2 regions of the Kitasatospora sp. NPDC048239 genome follow, and region 2 is predicted to be linked to the other one. Evidence: riboswitches for the same ligand, from Rfam matches in the RefSeq annotation. Region 2 holds a riboswitch; the other holds the start of a gene.
The links. Region 2 has a riboswitch for glycine ahead of gcvP (aminomethyl-transferring glycine dehydrogenase). Riboswitches for the same ligand answer to the same signal wherever they lie in the genome.
Positions count from the first base shown of each region.

Region 1: linked by a shared signal. The riboswitch ahead of gcvT (glycine cleavage system aminomethyltransferase GcvT) and the one ahead of gcvP (aminomethyl-transferring glycine dehydrogenase) in region 2 are both predicted to bind glycine.

Region 1 is NZ_JBICZP010000002.1:677,948-685,183, reverse strand. It holds gene ACGFZP_RS07100 (enhanced serine sensitivity protein SseB C-terminal domain-containing protein) at 1-79, opposite strand, end outside; gene ACGFZP_RS07095 (enhanced serine sensitivity protein SseB) at 227-1,009, opposite strand; glycine riboswitch at 1,169-1,274, shown strand; gene gcvT (glycine cleavage system aminomethyltransferase GcvT) at 1,503-2,624, shown strand; gene gcvH (glycine cleavage system protein GcvH) at 2,772-3,149, shown strand; gene glyA (serine hydroxymethyltransferase) at 3,230-4,498, shown strand; gene ACGFZP_RS07075 (L-serine ammonia-lyase) at 4,638-6,005, shown strand; gene ACGFZP_RS07070 (MDR family MFS transporter) at 6,057-7,236, opposite strand, start outside.
Region 2 is NZ_JBICZP010000018.1:157,429-164,664, reverse strand. It holds gene ACGFZP_RS34280 (DNA polymerase IV) at 1-1,194, shown strand, start outside; gene ACGFZP_RS34275 (MFS transporter) at 1,340-2,830, opposite strand; gene ACGFZP_RS34270 (DUF2382 domain-containing protein) at 2,974-4,338, opposite strand; glycine riboswitch at 4,561-4,664, shown strand; gene gcvP (aminomethyl-transferring glycine dehydrogenase) at 4,904-7,236, shown strand, end outside.

The DNA.
Region 1 (7,236 bases), on a different contig from region 2:
CCGGATCCGCGCCGGGGCGCCCGGCGGAGGACTGGCCCCAGGGCCCCGGTGCACCGCCCGCTACCGCTCCCGCACTCATGCGCCCACCTCGCTGCGCCTCTTCTTCTCTCACCTGCCGCCGGCCCGGCGGGTGTCTGCACGCACCCTATGGGGCGCCACCGACCGCCGCCACGCCGACGTGCCTACAAGGGGCCCTCCTCCCCCGTGGCGGGTGAGGAGGGACGCGTCACATCCGGGCGTAGAACGGCCGGACCCGGTTGAGCATCCACTCGACGACGGGATCGTCCGCGAGGTCGAGCAGTACGAGGTGGACGCCCCCGGGCAGCGGCGCGGTTCCCAGTGCGCGGCCGAGCGCCTCGTTCACGGCGGCCGGTGCGACCGGGGCGCCCTGGTCCAGCTGGACGCCGATGAACATCACCGTCGGCTCGCCCTCGACGCTGGCCAGCGCGCGGCGGGCGGTCAGCACCCCGGGCAAGGCGGCCAGCTCGGCCCGGCAGGCGGCCAGGAAGGCCTCCGGGTCCTCTCCCGCCACCGGCTCCCGCAGCGCCACCCGGCCGCCGGTCGGCCCGTCCGGGGCCTCCCAGCGGTCCTCGCGCGGGCCGCGCCGCAGTTCCGCCACGCCCTGCGGCGGGACGGGGATGCCGACCGGCGCCTCGGGGTTCACCGCGATGCCCACGCCGAGCGGCAGGCCCCGGGCGAACTCCCAGACCGGCGCGACCGCGAAGGCCATCCCGGGCGCCTGCCGCAGGAACACCTCCTGCGAGGAGAACACCGGCACGTACGGGTCGCCGGCCAGCTCGATCGTCGGCAGGTCCAGCGCCTGCCCCTGCGGGTCGGCCCCGGACGGCAGCGGGATCCACACCTGGCTGCGGGCGAGCACCTCGAACACCCGGGGGGTCGCGCCCGGATCACCGAGCGCGGCGCTGAGCACCTGCTCCAGCTCGTTGGCCGGCCATCCGCCGCCCGGTGGCGCCGCCTCCGGGCCGCCCCACCCCTGCTGCTGCTCCACCGGGTACCCCATGCGCCCTGTACCGCCCTACTGGCTCGTCGACGCGTGCAGCCTAGCGCCCTCCCCCCTCCCCCCTCTCCCGCGTGGGGCGCAGACGTGCCATGATGTGCGCGTCTCCGCGTGTTTCCACCGGAGGCCCCTAACTCCATACCGGCCGCTCGAACCCGCGCGGGAGAGCCCGGAGTACCCCGAGAGGCGGTACAGCCGGCGCCGAAGGAGCAAGTCCTCCCCGGAATCTCTCAGGCACCCCTACCGCACGGGTTAGGCACATCTGGAAAGCGGAACACGGCCCTGCCGTGCGCCCACCCACGGTGCAAGCCGCCATGCTGTCCTGTTAGCTGTAAGAGCTGCGGGCCCGCGTGCGGTGAAGCTCTCAGGTTCGACGACAGATGGGGAGGCCCTGCCGCCGCATGCCCGCGCGCAGGCCGTGCCCCCGAGCGGGACCGGTCCGGCGTGCGCACCCCTGAGTGCCCAGACCGAGGAGTTCCAGGCCATGTCGTCCCTCCGCCTCACCGCGCTCGACGCGCTGCACCGCGCCCTCGGCGCGACGATGACCGACTTCGCCGGCTGGGACATGCCGCTGCGCTACGGCAGCGAGCGCGAGGAGCACCTCGCCGTCCGCACCAAGGCCGGTCTGTTCGACCTCTCCCACATGGGCGAGATCACCATCACCGGCCCGCAGGCCGGCGAGATGCTGGACCACGCGCTGGTCGGCTTCGTCTCCGCGCTCGGCGTGCTGCGCGCCCGCTACACCATGATCTGCGCCGAGGACGGCGGCATCCTGGACGACCTGATCGTCTACCGCCTGCGCGAGGACGCCTTCCTGGTCGTCGCCAACGCCTCCAACGCCCAGCTGGTCCTGGACGAGCTGATCGGCCGCGCCAAGGGCTTCGACGCCGTCGTCACCGACGACCGCGACACCTACTCGCTGGTCGCCGTCCAGGGCCCCGAGGCCACCGCGATCCTGGCCGCCACCACCGACGCCGACCTGGCCGGCCTCAAGTACTACGCGATCCTCCCGGCCCAGGTGGCCGGCCGCGAGGTGCTGCTGGCCCGCACCGGCTACACCGGCGAGGACGGCTTCGAGATCTTCTGCGCCCCCGGCGACGCCGAGCGGATCTGGACGGCGCTGACCGAGGCCGGTTCGGACCGCGGTCTGATCGCCTGCGGCCTGTCCTGCCGCGACACGCTGCGCCTGGAGGCCGGCATGCCGCTGTACGGGCACGAGCTCTCCACCGAGCTGACCCCGTTCGACGCGGGCCTGGGCCGGGTGGTGCGCTTCGACAAGACCACCAACGAGGGCGCGTTCATCGGCCGCAAGGCGCTGGAGAAGGCCGCCGCCGAGGCCGACGCCAACCCGCCGCGGGTGCTGGTCGGCCTGGTCTCCGAGGGCAAGCGCGTCCCGCGCGCCGAGTACACCGTGGTCTCCACGGACGGCGAGCCGATCGGCCGGATCACCTCCGGCGCGCCCTCCCCCACCCTGGGCAAGCCGATCGCGATCGCCTACGTGGACGCGGCGCACTCCGCCCCGGGCACCACCGTCGCGGTGGACGTGCGCGGCAAGCACGAGCCGGTCCAGGTCGTGGCGCTGCCCTTCTACAAGCGCGCCCGCTGATCCACCGGCGCGCCCGGTGAGGCCCGGTTCCCGGCGAGCCCGCCGAGGCCTGGTTCCCGGCCCGCACATTTCCACAGATCATCGTCGAAGCCGTCCGCCCGGCGGCCCGCTTCGCCGTACCCGCTTCCCATCCTGGAGAATGACGCCATGAGCAACCCCCAGCACCTGCAGTACACCAAGGAGCACGAGTGGCTGACCGCCGCCGAGGCCGGTGTCTCGACGATCGGCATCACCAAGCACGCGGCCGACGCCCTCGGTGACATCGTCTACGTGCAGCTTCCCGCGGTCGGCGACACGGTGACCGCAGGTGAGACCTGTGGCGAGCTCGAGTCCACCAAGTCGGTCAGCGACCTGTACTCGCCGGTCACCGGTGAGGTCGTCGAGGCCAACCAGGCCGTTCTCGACGACTTCGCGCTGGTCAACAGCGACCCCTTCGAGGGTGGCTGGCTGTTCAAGGTGCGCGTCGAGGCGACCGAAGAGCTGCTGAGCGCCGACGAGTACGACGCCATCATCAACCCGGCCTGAGCCACCGCCGGGGCGGCCGCAGCGCGGCGGCCGCCCCGCCCCGCCGGCCGCCCTCCCTCCTCCCCTGGGAAGACCACACCATGACGGTTCTGAACCAGTCCCTGCACGCTCTCGACCCCGAGATCGCCGCCGCGGTCGATGCCGAGCTGCACCGCCAGCAGACCACCCTGGAAATGATCGCCTCCGAGAACTTCGCCCCGGTGGCGGTCATGGAGGCCCAGGGCTCGGTGCTGACCAACAAGTACGCCGAGGGCTACCCCGGCCGCCGCTACTACGGCGGCTGCGAGCACGTCGACGTGGCCGAGCAGATCGCCATCGACCGGATCAAGGCCCTGTTCGGCGCCGAGTACGCGAACGTCCAGCCGCACTCCGGCGCGCAGGCCAACGCCGCCGCGATGTTCGCGCTGATCCAGCCGGGCGACACCATCCTGGGCCTGAGCCTGGCCCACGGCGGCCACCTGACCCACGGCATGAAGATCAACTTCTCGGGCAAGCTCTACAACGTGGCCGCGTACCACGTCGACGAGAAGACCAACCGGGTCGACATGGACGAGGTCGAGCGCCTCGCCAAGGAGCACCAGCCGAAGCTGATCATCGCCGGCTGGTCCGCCTACCCGCGCCAGCTCGACTTCGCCGCGTTCCGCCGGATCGCCGACGAGGTCGGCGCCCTGCTGATGGTCGACATGGCGCACTTCGCCGGCCTGGTCGCCGCCGGTCTGCACCCCAACCCGGTGCCGTACGCGGACGTGGTCACCACCACCACCCACAAGACCCTGGGCGGTCCGCGCGGTGGCGTCATCCTCGCCAAGGCCGAGTTCGCCAAGAAGATCAACTCCGCGGTCTTCCCCGGCCAGCAGGGCGGCCCGCTGGAGCACGTGATCGCCGCCAAGGCCGTGGCCTTCAAGGTCGCCGCCTCGGAGGAGTTCAAGGAGCGCCAGCAGCGCACCCTGGACGGCGCCCGCATCCTGGCCGAGCGCCTGCTGCAGGCCGACGTCGCCGAGGCCGGCGCCTCGGTGCTGTCCGGCGGCACCGACGTCCACCTCGTCCTGGTCGACCTGCGCAACAGCGAGCTGGACGGCCAGCAGGCCGAGGACCGCCTCCACGAGGTCGGCATCACGGTCAACCGCAACGCCATCCCGAACGACCCGCGCCCACCGATGGTCACCTCCGGCCTGCGGATCGGCACCCCGGCCCTCGCCACCCGCGGCTTCCAGGCCGAGGACTTCCGCGAGGTCGCCGACGTCATCGCCGAGGCCCTCAAGCCGGCCTTCGACGAGACCGTCGCCGCCGCGCTGAAGGCCCGGGTCTCCGCGCTCGCCGCGAAGTACCCGCTCTACCCGAACCTCTAGTTCGGCCACAGGTGACCGGGCTCACCCCGCCGGGCCACCTGGGATTCCGGGGCACCGCGCACACTGGACAGTGCGCGCGGTGCCCCGATCCGTGTCCACCCCGCTTGTCCTTCCACGAGACCAGACAAGGACGTCCCCCGTGGCCATCAGCGTCTTCGACCTCTTCTCCATCGGCATCGGCCCGTCGAGCTCCCACACCGTCGGCCCGATGCGCGCGGCCCGGATGTTCGCCCGCCGGCTGAAGTCCGAGGGCCTGCTGGCCGAGGTCACTTCCGTCCGCGCCGAGCTGTTCGGCTCGCTCGGCGCCACCGGCCACGGCCACGGCACCCCGAAGGCCGTCCTGCTGGGCCTGGAGAACAACTCGCCGCGCACGGTCGACGTCGACCAGGCCGACGTGGACGTCGAGCGGATCACCGCCGAGAAGCGCCTGCGGCTGCTGGGCACCCACGCCATCGACTTCGACCCCGACACCCAGCTGATCCTGCACCGCCGCCGGTCGCTGCCGTACCACGCCAACGGCATGACGATCTGGGCGTTCGGCGCCGACGGCTCGACGCTGCTGGAGAAGACCTACTACTCGGTGGGCGGCGGCTTCGTGGTGGACGAGGACGCGCTGGGCGCGGACCGGGTCAAGCCCGACGACACCGCCCTGAAGTACCCCTTCCGCACCGGCGACGAGCTGCTGCGGCTCAGCCGGGAGACCGGCCTGTCGATCTCCGGCCTGATGCTGGAGAACGAGAAGGCCTGGCGCTCGGAGGAGGAGATCCGCACCGGCCTGCTGGAGATCTGGCGGGTCATGCAGGAGTGCGTGCGGGCCGGGATGTCCCGCGAGGGCATCCTCCCCGGCGGCCTGAAGGTGCGCCGCCGGGCAGCCTCGGGTGCCCGCGCCCTGCGCGCGGAGGGCATCGGGCCGGCCAACGCCATGGAGTGGGTCACCCTCTACGCGATGGCCGTCAACGAGGAGAACGCCTCCGGCCGCCGCGTGGTCACCGCCCCCACCAACGGTGCGGCCGGCATCATCCCCGCCGTCCTGCACTACTACCTGAACTTCATCCCGGGCGCCGACGACGACGGCATCGTCCGCTTCCTGCTCGCCGCCGGGGCGATCGGCATGCTCTTCAAGGAGAACGCCTCCATCTCCGGCGCCGAGGTCGGCTGCCAGGGCGAGGTCGGCTCCGCCTGCTCGATGGCCGCCGGCGGCCTCGCCGAGGTGCTCGGCGGCAGCCCGGAGCAGGTCGAGAACGCCGCCGAGATCGGCATCGAGCACAACCTCGGCCTCACCTGCGACCCGGTCGGCGGCCTGGTCCAGATCCCCTGCATCGAGCGCAACGGCATGGCCTCCGTGAAGGCCGTCACGGCCGCCCGGATGGCCCTGCGCGGCGACGGCCGCCACCACGTCTCCCTCGACAAGGCGATCAAGACCATGAAGGAGACCGGCGCGGACATGAAGATCAAGTACAAGGAGACCTCGCGCGGCGGCCTCGCCGTCAACGTCATCGAGTGCTGACCCGGCCGACGCCGCGCGCCTGAGCCCCCGGACGGGATTCCGTCCGGGGGTTCAGGCGTTGCGGCGGGCGGACTCGTTCTCCTGAGCCAGGCGGCGCAGGGCGAGTCCGAGCACCTGGTGCTGCTCGCCCTGGTGGGCCGAGACGGCTCCCAGCACCTCCTCGCCGGTCGCGGCCTCGCCGGTCGGGGCCGACGCAGGGGCCGGCTCCGGGCCCGCCACCCCGGGCACCGCCGGGGCGGGCGCTCGGCGGCCCGCCAGGGCGGCCACCAGGGCGAGGGCCGCCAGGACCGCCGCACCGAGCAGGGCGCCGTGCAGTCCGTCCGTCACCGCCGCGCCGACCGCCGCCCGGACCTCGGCCGACATCCGGGCGAACGAAGCCGGGGTCAGCTCGCCGCCCGCGGTGAGCCCGGCGGCCTGCGCCTCGCCGAGGCGGTCGACGAGGACCGCGGCCATCCGGGCCGAGTAGACCGCGCCGAGGGCGGCCATGCCCAGCGAGCCGCCGACGCTGCGGACCAGGGTGACCGTGCCCATCGCGGCGCCCATGTCCCGGGGCTCCACCTCGCGCATCGTGGCGAGCATGGTGCTCTGCATGATCAGGCCGATCCCGATCCCGGCGACCGCCGTCAGGCCCGAGGCCAGCGCCTGCGGGGTGCCCGTCCCGAGGCCGAGCAGCAGCAGCACACCGAGCAGCAGCAGCGCGCCGCCGAGCAGCGGGTAGCGGCGTTGCCCGCCGCCCCGGGCCATCAGCCGGCCGGTCGCCACCTGGCTGCCGATCATGCCGAGCATCAGCGGCAGCAGGAGCATCCCGCCGGTGGTCGGGGTGACGCCCTGGACGAACTGCAGGTACTGCGGCAGGTAGCCGACCAGGGCCAGCATCACCGCGCCCGCCAGGAAGCCGAGCACCTGCGAGACGGTGACGTTCCTGCGGCGGAACAGCCGGGGCGGGATGAGCGGTTCGGCCGCGCGCAGCTCCACCCGGACGAACCAGGCCAGCGCCGCCACGGCCACGGCGGCCGCCCCGAGGACCCGGGGCGACGTCCAGGCGTGGGCGCTCCCGCCCCAGCTGCCGATCAGGGTGAGGGCCAGGATGCCGGTGGTCAGCAGTCCCCCGCCGGCGTAGTCGATCGGCACCTTCCTTCGCGGCGTCCGCAGTCCGACCCCGAGACCGGCCGCCACCAGCGCGAAAACGCCCACCGGCACGTTGACGTAGAACGCCCAGCGCCAGCTCAGG
Region 2 (7,236 bases):
CAGGTCAGCGAGCTGGTGATGGGCCTGCTGCGGGAGCTGTCGCCGCTGGTGCAGCCGCTCAGCCTGGACGAGGCCTTCGTCGACCTGGAGGCGGGCCCCTACGGGCCGGCCCTGCTGGAGGCGGAGCACGGGACGGGGGAGCAGCTGGTGCTCGCCCTGGCGGAGGACCTGCGGGCGGACATCCAGCGGCGGACCGGTCTGACCGCCTCGGTCGGGGCCGCCGGGTCCAAGCTGATGGCGAAGATCGCCTCCGAGCAGGCCAAGCCGGACGGGCTGGTGCTGGTCGAACCGGGGCAGGAGCGGGCGGTGCTCGGGCCGATGCCGGTACGGGCGCTGCCCGGGGTCGGCCCGGCCACCGAACAGGCGCTGCGCCGGGCCGGGTTGAACACGGTGGCCGACCTCGCGGGGGCCGGTGAGGCGGAGCTGGTGCAGCTGCTGGGCAAGGCGCACGGCGCCGGGGTCCACCAGATGTCGATAGGGCTGGACGACCGGCCGGTGGTGGCCGACCAGGACGCCAAGTCGGTTTCGGTGGAGGACACCTTCGAGGTGGACCTGGCCGACCGGGACCGGGTGCTGCGCGAGGTGGACGTGCTCGCCGCGCGGTGTGTGCGGCGGCTGCGGGCGGCCGGGCGCTCGGGGCGGACGGTGGTGCTGAAGGTGCGCCGGTTCGACTTCTCGACGCTGACCCGGTCGGAGACGCTGCGCGGGCCGACGGACGACGAGTCGGTGATCACCGAGACGGCCCGGCGGCTGGCCTCCCAGGTCGACATCACGGGCGGGGTGCGGCTGCTCGGTGTCGGCGTCTCGCAGCTGGCCGACTACACCCAGGAGGACCTGTTCGCGCAGGCCGTCCGGGAGTCGGCGCAGGAGCAGGAGACGGCGCAGGGCGAGGAGGAGCGGGTCGAGGTGGCGGAGGCGGTGGCCGTCCGGCACTGGATGCCCGGGCAGGACGTGCACCACGCGGAGCTCGGGCCAGGGTGGGTGCAGGGCAGCGGGGTCGGCCGGGTGACCGTGCGGTTCGAGACGCCCTGGAGCGGGCCGGGGCGGGTGCGGACCTTCTCGGTGGACGATCCGGCGCTGGAGCCGGCCCGACCACTGCCGCTGCGCGAGGGCGGGGGCGAGGAGGGCGGTTCGGACGCGACCGCTGGAGAGGGTGCGGAAGGGCCGGCCGAGGGGCCGGCGGGCGGGGCCTGAGGCACGAAGCGGCCCCACCCGGAGGGGGGTCCGGGTGGGGCCGCGTGTCGGACGAGCCCTCGGGCGGTCGCGATGCCCTCGTCGACCGTTCGGGGGCCCGGTCCCCCTCGCGCCCTGTCCCTGGGCGCGAGGGGTGGACGCCTCGTCAGGCGTCGGTCTTGGCCAGCACCGGGCCGGAGCCGAGGTCCGCCATGTCGTTGCCGGCGGCGACGGTGGTGGTGGGCTTGATGCTGCGGATCAGGAAGGGGACGGCGCCGGCGATCGCGCAGACCGCGGCGGCGACCCAGAACGCGTGCTTGTAGGCGTCCAGGGTGGGCAGCAGGACCGGGATCGGCAGCTTCATGGTGTCGCCGGTCAGGATGGCGGCCATGACGGCGGTGCCGATCGCGCCACCGACGGTGCGCAGCACGGCGTTCATGCCGTTGGCGATGCCGCTCTGCTCGACCGGGACGGCGCCGTTGATGTAGGCCGGCATCGCGGAGAAGGCGAGGCCGATACCGAGGCCGAAGATCGCCGAGGCGGTGTAGATGTCGCCCTCGTGGCTGTGGCGCAGGGCCAGGTAGGCCATCGCGACGGCACCGAGGACGCCACCGAGGACCAGGGGCAGGCGCGGACCGCGGCGGGCGATCAGCAGGGCGCCGAGCGGGGCGGCGACCATCGAGCCGAGGGCCGAGGGCAGCAGCATCACACCGGCGTGCAGCACCGTGGCGGTGAAGCCGTAGTGGGTGAGCTTCTCCGGGGTCTGGGCGAAGTTGCTGATCACCATGAACGAGCCGTACATGCCGAAGCCGATCAGCAGGCCGGCCAGGTTGGTGAAGGCGACGGCCGGGCGGGACATCATCTTCATGTCGACCAGCGGGTGCTTGACCTTGACCTCGATGACACCCCAGATCAGGGCGACCACGGCGGCCACGGCGAACAGACCGAGGGTCTTGGTGGAGGTCCAGCCCCAGGTGTTGCCCTGGCTGACCGCGACCAGCAGGGCGGAGAGCCAGCCGGCCAGGGTGATCGCGCCGAGCGGGTCGGCGCCGCCCTCCTTGTCGGTGACCGGGTCGCTGGGCACCCGGAAGGCGACCAGGGCGACCGCGAGCAGGCCGAAGGCCAGGCCCATCCAGAAGATGGACTTGTAGCTCCAGTGCTCCAGCAGCAGGCCGGTGGCGACCAGGCCGAGGCCGCTGCCGACGCCCATCGAGGCGCTGATCGCGGCGACGCCGCCGGTGACCTTCTGCTTGGGCAGCTCGTCGCGGACGATGCTGATCGCCAGCGGGAGCACGCCACCGCCGGCGCCCTGCAGGACGCGGGCGACGACCAGCCAGGTGAAGGAGTGGGTGCTGACCGCGAGCGCCGAGCCGGCCACCAGGCCGGTCAGCGAGATCAGCAGCATCGGCTTGCGGCCGCGCAGGTCGCCGAAGCGGCCCAGCAGGGGGGTCAGCACGGCTGCGGAGAGCAGGTTGGCCGTCATCAGCCAGGTGATGCTGGAGCCGGTGACGTCGAGCTCCTTGGCCAGCGAGGGCAGGATCGGGACGACCGCGGTCTGCACCACGCTGAACGACAGCATCGCCAGGATCAGGGCCGGCAGGACCCGGGCGCTGCTCTGCTTCTCGGCCGTAGTGGTGGGCTGTGGTGCCTCACTCACGGTTGCTTCCTCCCGTACATAGTGAATGAACTGAAATAACCATGCAGGCAGATACTTCAATGTGTCAAATATCGATCGGTGAAGCTTTGGCAAAGTCGAAGGACCCCGGACCGTGGCGGTCCGGGGTCCCTGGTGAGAGCGGGTCAGGCGAGCGGCCTCAGCGGGGCCGGCCGGGTCGCGTCGGCCACCGAGGCGAGCGGGGAGGGGGAGGAGGGCGAGGACGACGAGGGTGAGGTCGAGGTCGAGGTCGTCGAGGAGAGCGCGTCCGAGGGGGGCGCATGCGTGGGCGGCGGCGTGTGCGGGGTCGAGGGGGCGGGGGCCGAGGTGGTCGCGGTGTTGTCGTGCACCTCGACGTGCTCGCGGCGCAGCTCGTCGCGGACCACCTCCTCGGAGGTGTACCGCTCGACCACCAGGCGGACCCGCTCGATCGGCGCCAGGTACTTGCGGACCACCGGGCGCTCCTCGCGCAGGGTGACCTCCTCGACGGCCTCGGCGATCTCCTTGTCGCTGAGCGCCGCCCGCTCGGCGTCGCCGACCGGCATCCGCTCGACCCGGACCCGCTCGCGCACCACCGGGACGCGGCGCTCGACCGGCTCGCTGGTCACGTACTTGCGCAGCTTGGCGGTGCCCAGGACGTGCCACTCGGTGGTGATGTCCAGGCGCTCCTCGCGGCAGGTGATCTCCACCGGGCCGCTGGGCGCGGACGAGGCCGGGCCGCCGGTGGCGGCCGGGGTGGTGGAGGGCGCGGCACTCGGGGTGCTGTCCGGGGTGGCGGGGACGACCGGGGCGGCGGGCGCCGAGCTGCTCGGTGCCCGGGTCTCGGGTGCGGCGGTACTGACGGTCCGCACGTTGGCCTCCGTGGCGGGTTCGGACGGCTTGCCGAGGTCGGCCGCCGGGATGGTGGGGGAGCTCGGGGTCGTGGTCTCCGCCGAGTGGAAGGCGAGCGGCTTGACCGGCGCCGCGGCCGGGGGAGGGGTCACGGGCGGGGTCGTCGGCGGGGCCGGCGACGGTGCCGGGCCGGGCGCCGTGCTCGTGGCGGCCGCACCGGCCGCCGCCCCCGCCGCGGCGCCTGCGGCCGCTCCCGCGGCCGTTCCGGTCGCCGGGCCCGTGGTCGAGTCCGCCGCCGGGACGGAGCCGAAGTCCAGGTCGGCCGGCTGGGAGCCGGAGCCGTCCCCCGCGGCCGGGCTGCCGTCCAGCGGGGTGTCCAGCCCGTAGTAGCGGTACAGCTGGAGCTCCTGGGCGGGTGACAGGTGCTGGCCCACGCCGAAGTCCGGCGACTCCTTCACCAGCGACTTGTCGTACGGCACCCGCAGCTCGTCGCCGGAGAACTCGCTCGTGGTCAGCGGGACGAAGGCGTCCCGCCCGAAGATGCCGGTACGGACGGCGGCCCACTCCGGTTGGCCGGTGGCGTCGTCCAGGTACACCTCGTCGACCGTGCCGATCTTGTCTCCATTGCGGTCGACCGCCTTGTGGCCGATCAGGTCCCGGGGGTCGATATCGGTCTGCACGCTTTCCTCCAGTCGCTGCTCCTGCGGAACTCCCGCAGGTCGGCGGCTGGAGCGCCCTTCCCAGCCGCCACTTCACACCAAAAGCCATGAAGCGGACACCCGCGACCCGGGCGGGGCCGGACGGGCCACCCGCTGCGCCGTCCGAGTCATGCGCGAACTCTGCGAGTGACCTGACGCACCCGTGAACAGAGGGCTTCCCGCTGGTACCCTGGGCGCGACCGCCGAGCCCGCTCGGGAGAGTCCCCGAGAGCGGAAGCCGCTGGTCGGGGCGCCGAAGGAGCAACTCCTCCCCGGAATCTCTCAGGCATCCGTACCGTGTGGGATAGGTCACTCTGGAAAGCAGGGCAGGACCGCCGGCGAGGGAGCCGACGGCCACCACCCTCACCGACGGTGCAAGCCGGCGGGGCGCCCACAGCGCACCGCGCGGGCGAAGCTCTCAGGTCCCGATGACAGAGGGGGAGGCCTGTCGGGTCCGCCCGCCCAGGTCGATCCGCTGTTGTCCACAGCGGCTAAGCCGCCCGGCGCGCGTACCCCCGCCGGTCCGTGACCAGGAGGCCTCGACCACATGAACGCCCAGCCGAACGCGGGACGCCCCACCAGCGTCCCGACCCTCACCGAGCTTGAGCTGGCCAGTCCCTTCGAGAACCGCCACATCGGCCCCGACGCCGCCGCGCAGGAGAAGATGCTGGCCCACGTCGGCTACGGCTCCCTGGACGAGCTCGCCGCCACCGCCGTGCCGGACGCGATCCGCTCCATCACCGCCCTGGACCTGCCCGCCGGGCGCAGCGAGGCCCAGGTCCTCGCCGAGCTGCGCGAGCTGGCCGGCCGCAACCGGGTGCTCCAGCCGATGATCGGCCTGGGCTACTACGGCACCTTCACCCCGCCGGTGGTGCTGCGCAACGTCCTGGAGAACCCGGCCTGGTACACGGCCTACACGCCGTACCAGCCGGAGATCTCGCAGGGCCGGCTGGAAGCGCTGATCAACTTCCAGACCCTGGTCTCCGACCTGACCGGCCTGCCCACCTCCGGCTCCTCGCTGCTGGACGAGGGCACCGCTGCCGCCGAGGCGATGGCCCTGGCCCGCCGCGTCACCAAGGTCAAGGGCGGTGTCTTCCTGGTCGACGCCGAGACCCTGCCGCAGACCGTCGCGGTGATCCAGACCCGTGCCGAGCCGACCGGTGTCGAGGTCGTCGTCGCCGACCTCTCCGCGGGCATCCCGGCCGAGATCGCCGAGCGCGGCGTCTTCGGCCTGCTGCTCCAGTACCCGGGCGCCACCGGCGTGGTGCGCGACCTCGCCCCCGTCATCGAGCAGGCCCACGGCCTCGGCGCGATCGTCGCCGTCGCCGCCGACCTGCTGGCGCTGACCCTGCTGAAGTCCCCGGGCTCGCTCGGTGCCGACATCGCCTGCGGCACCTCGCAGCGCTTCGGCGTCCCGATGGGCTTCGGCGGCCCGCACGCCGGCTACCTGTCGGTGCGCGCCGAGTACGCCCGCTCGCTGCCCGGCCGCCTGGTCGGCGTCTCCGTCGACGTCGACGGCAACCGCGCCTACCGCCTGGCGCTGCAGACCCGTGAGCAGCACATCCGCCGCGAGAAGGCCACCAGCAACATCTGCACCGCCCAGGTGCTGCTCGCCGTGATGGCCTCCATGTACGCCGTCTACCACGGCCCGGACGGCCTGGCGGACATCGCCCGCCGCACCCACCGCTACGCCGCCGCGCTCGCCGAGGGCCTGCGGGCCGGCGGTGTCGAGCTGCTGCACGGCGAGTTCTTCGACACCGTCACCGCGGTCGTCCCCGGCCGTGCCGCCGAGATCGCCGAGGCCGCCCGGGCCAACGGCATCAACGTGTTCCAGGACGGCGCGGACCGGATCTCCGTCTCCACCGACGAGACCACCACCCGTGATCACCTGGCCGGCGTCTGGGCCGCGTTCGGCGTCCAGGGCGTCGAGGTGGCGGAGAGCGCCGACGCGCTGCCCGCCGCGCTGCTGCGCGAGGACGAGTACCTGACCCACCCGGTCTTCCACAGCCACCGCTCCGAGACCGCCATGCTGCGCTACCTGCGCCGCCTGTCGGACCGCGACTACGCGCTGGACCGCGGCATGATCCCGCTGGGCTCCTGCACCATGAAGCTCAACGCGACCACCGAGATGGAGCCGGTGACCTGGCCCGAGTTCGGCCAGCTGCACCCGTTCGCGCCGATCGAGCAGGCGCAGGGCTTCCTCACCCTGATCCGTCAGCTGGAGCAGCAGCTGGTCGAGGTGACCGGCTACGACGCCGTCTCCATCCAGCCGAACGCCGGCTCCCAGGGCGAGCTGGCCGGCCTGCTGGCGGTCCGCGCCTACCACCACGCCAACGGCGACACCCAGCGCGACGTCTGCCTGATCCCGTCCTCCGCGCACGGCACCAACGCGGCCTCCGCCGTGATGGCCGGCATGCGCGTGGTCGTGGTCAAGACCCTGGTCGACGGCGACGTGGACGTCGAGGACCTCAAGGCCAAGATCGCGCAGCACCGCGACCAGCTCGCCGTGCTGATGGTCACCTACCCGTCCACCCACGGCGTGTACGAGACCGAGATCACCGACATCTGCGCGGCGGTGCACGAGGCCGGCGGCCAGGTGTACGTGGACGGCGCCAACCTGAACGCCCTGGTCGGCCTCGCCAAGCCGGGCAAGTTCGGCGCGGACGTCTCGCACCTGAACCTGCACAAGACCTTCTGCATCCCGCACGGCGGCGGCGGCCCGGGCGTCGGCCCGGTCGCGGTGCGCGCGCACCTCGCGCCGTACCTGCCGAACCACCCGCTCCAGGCGGAGGCGGGCCCGGCCACCGGCGTCGGCCCGATCTCGGCCGCGCCGTGGGGCTCGGCGGCCATCCTGCCGATCTCCTGGGCGTACGTCCGGCT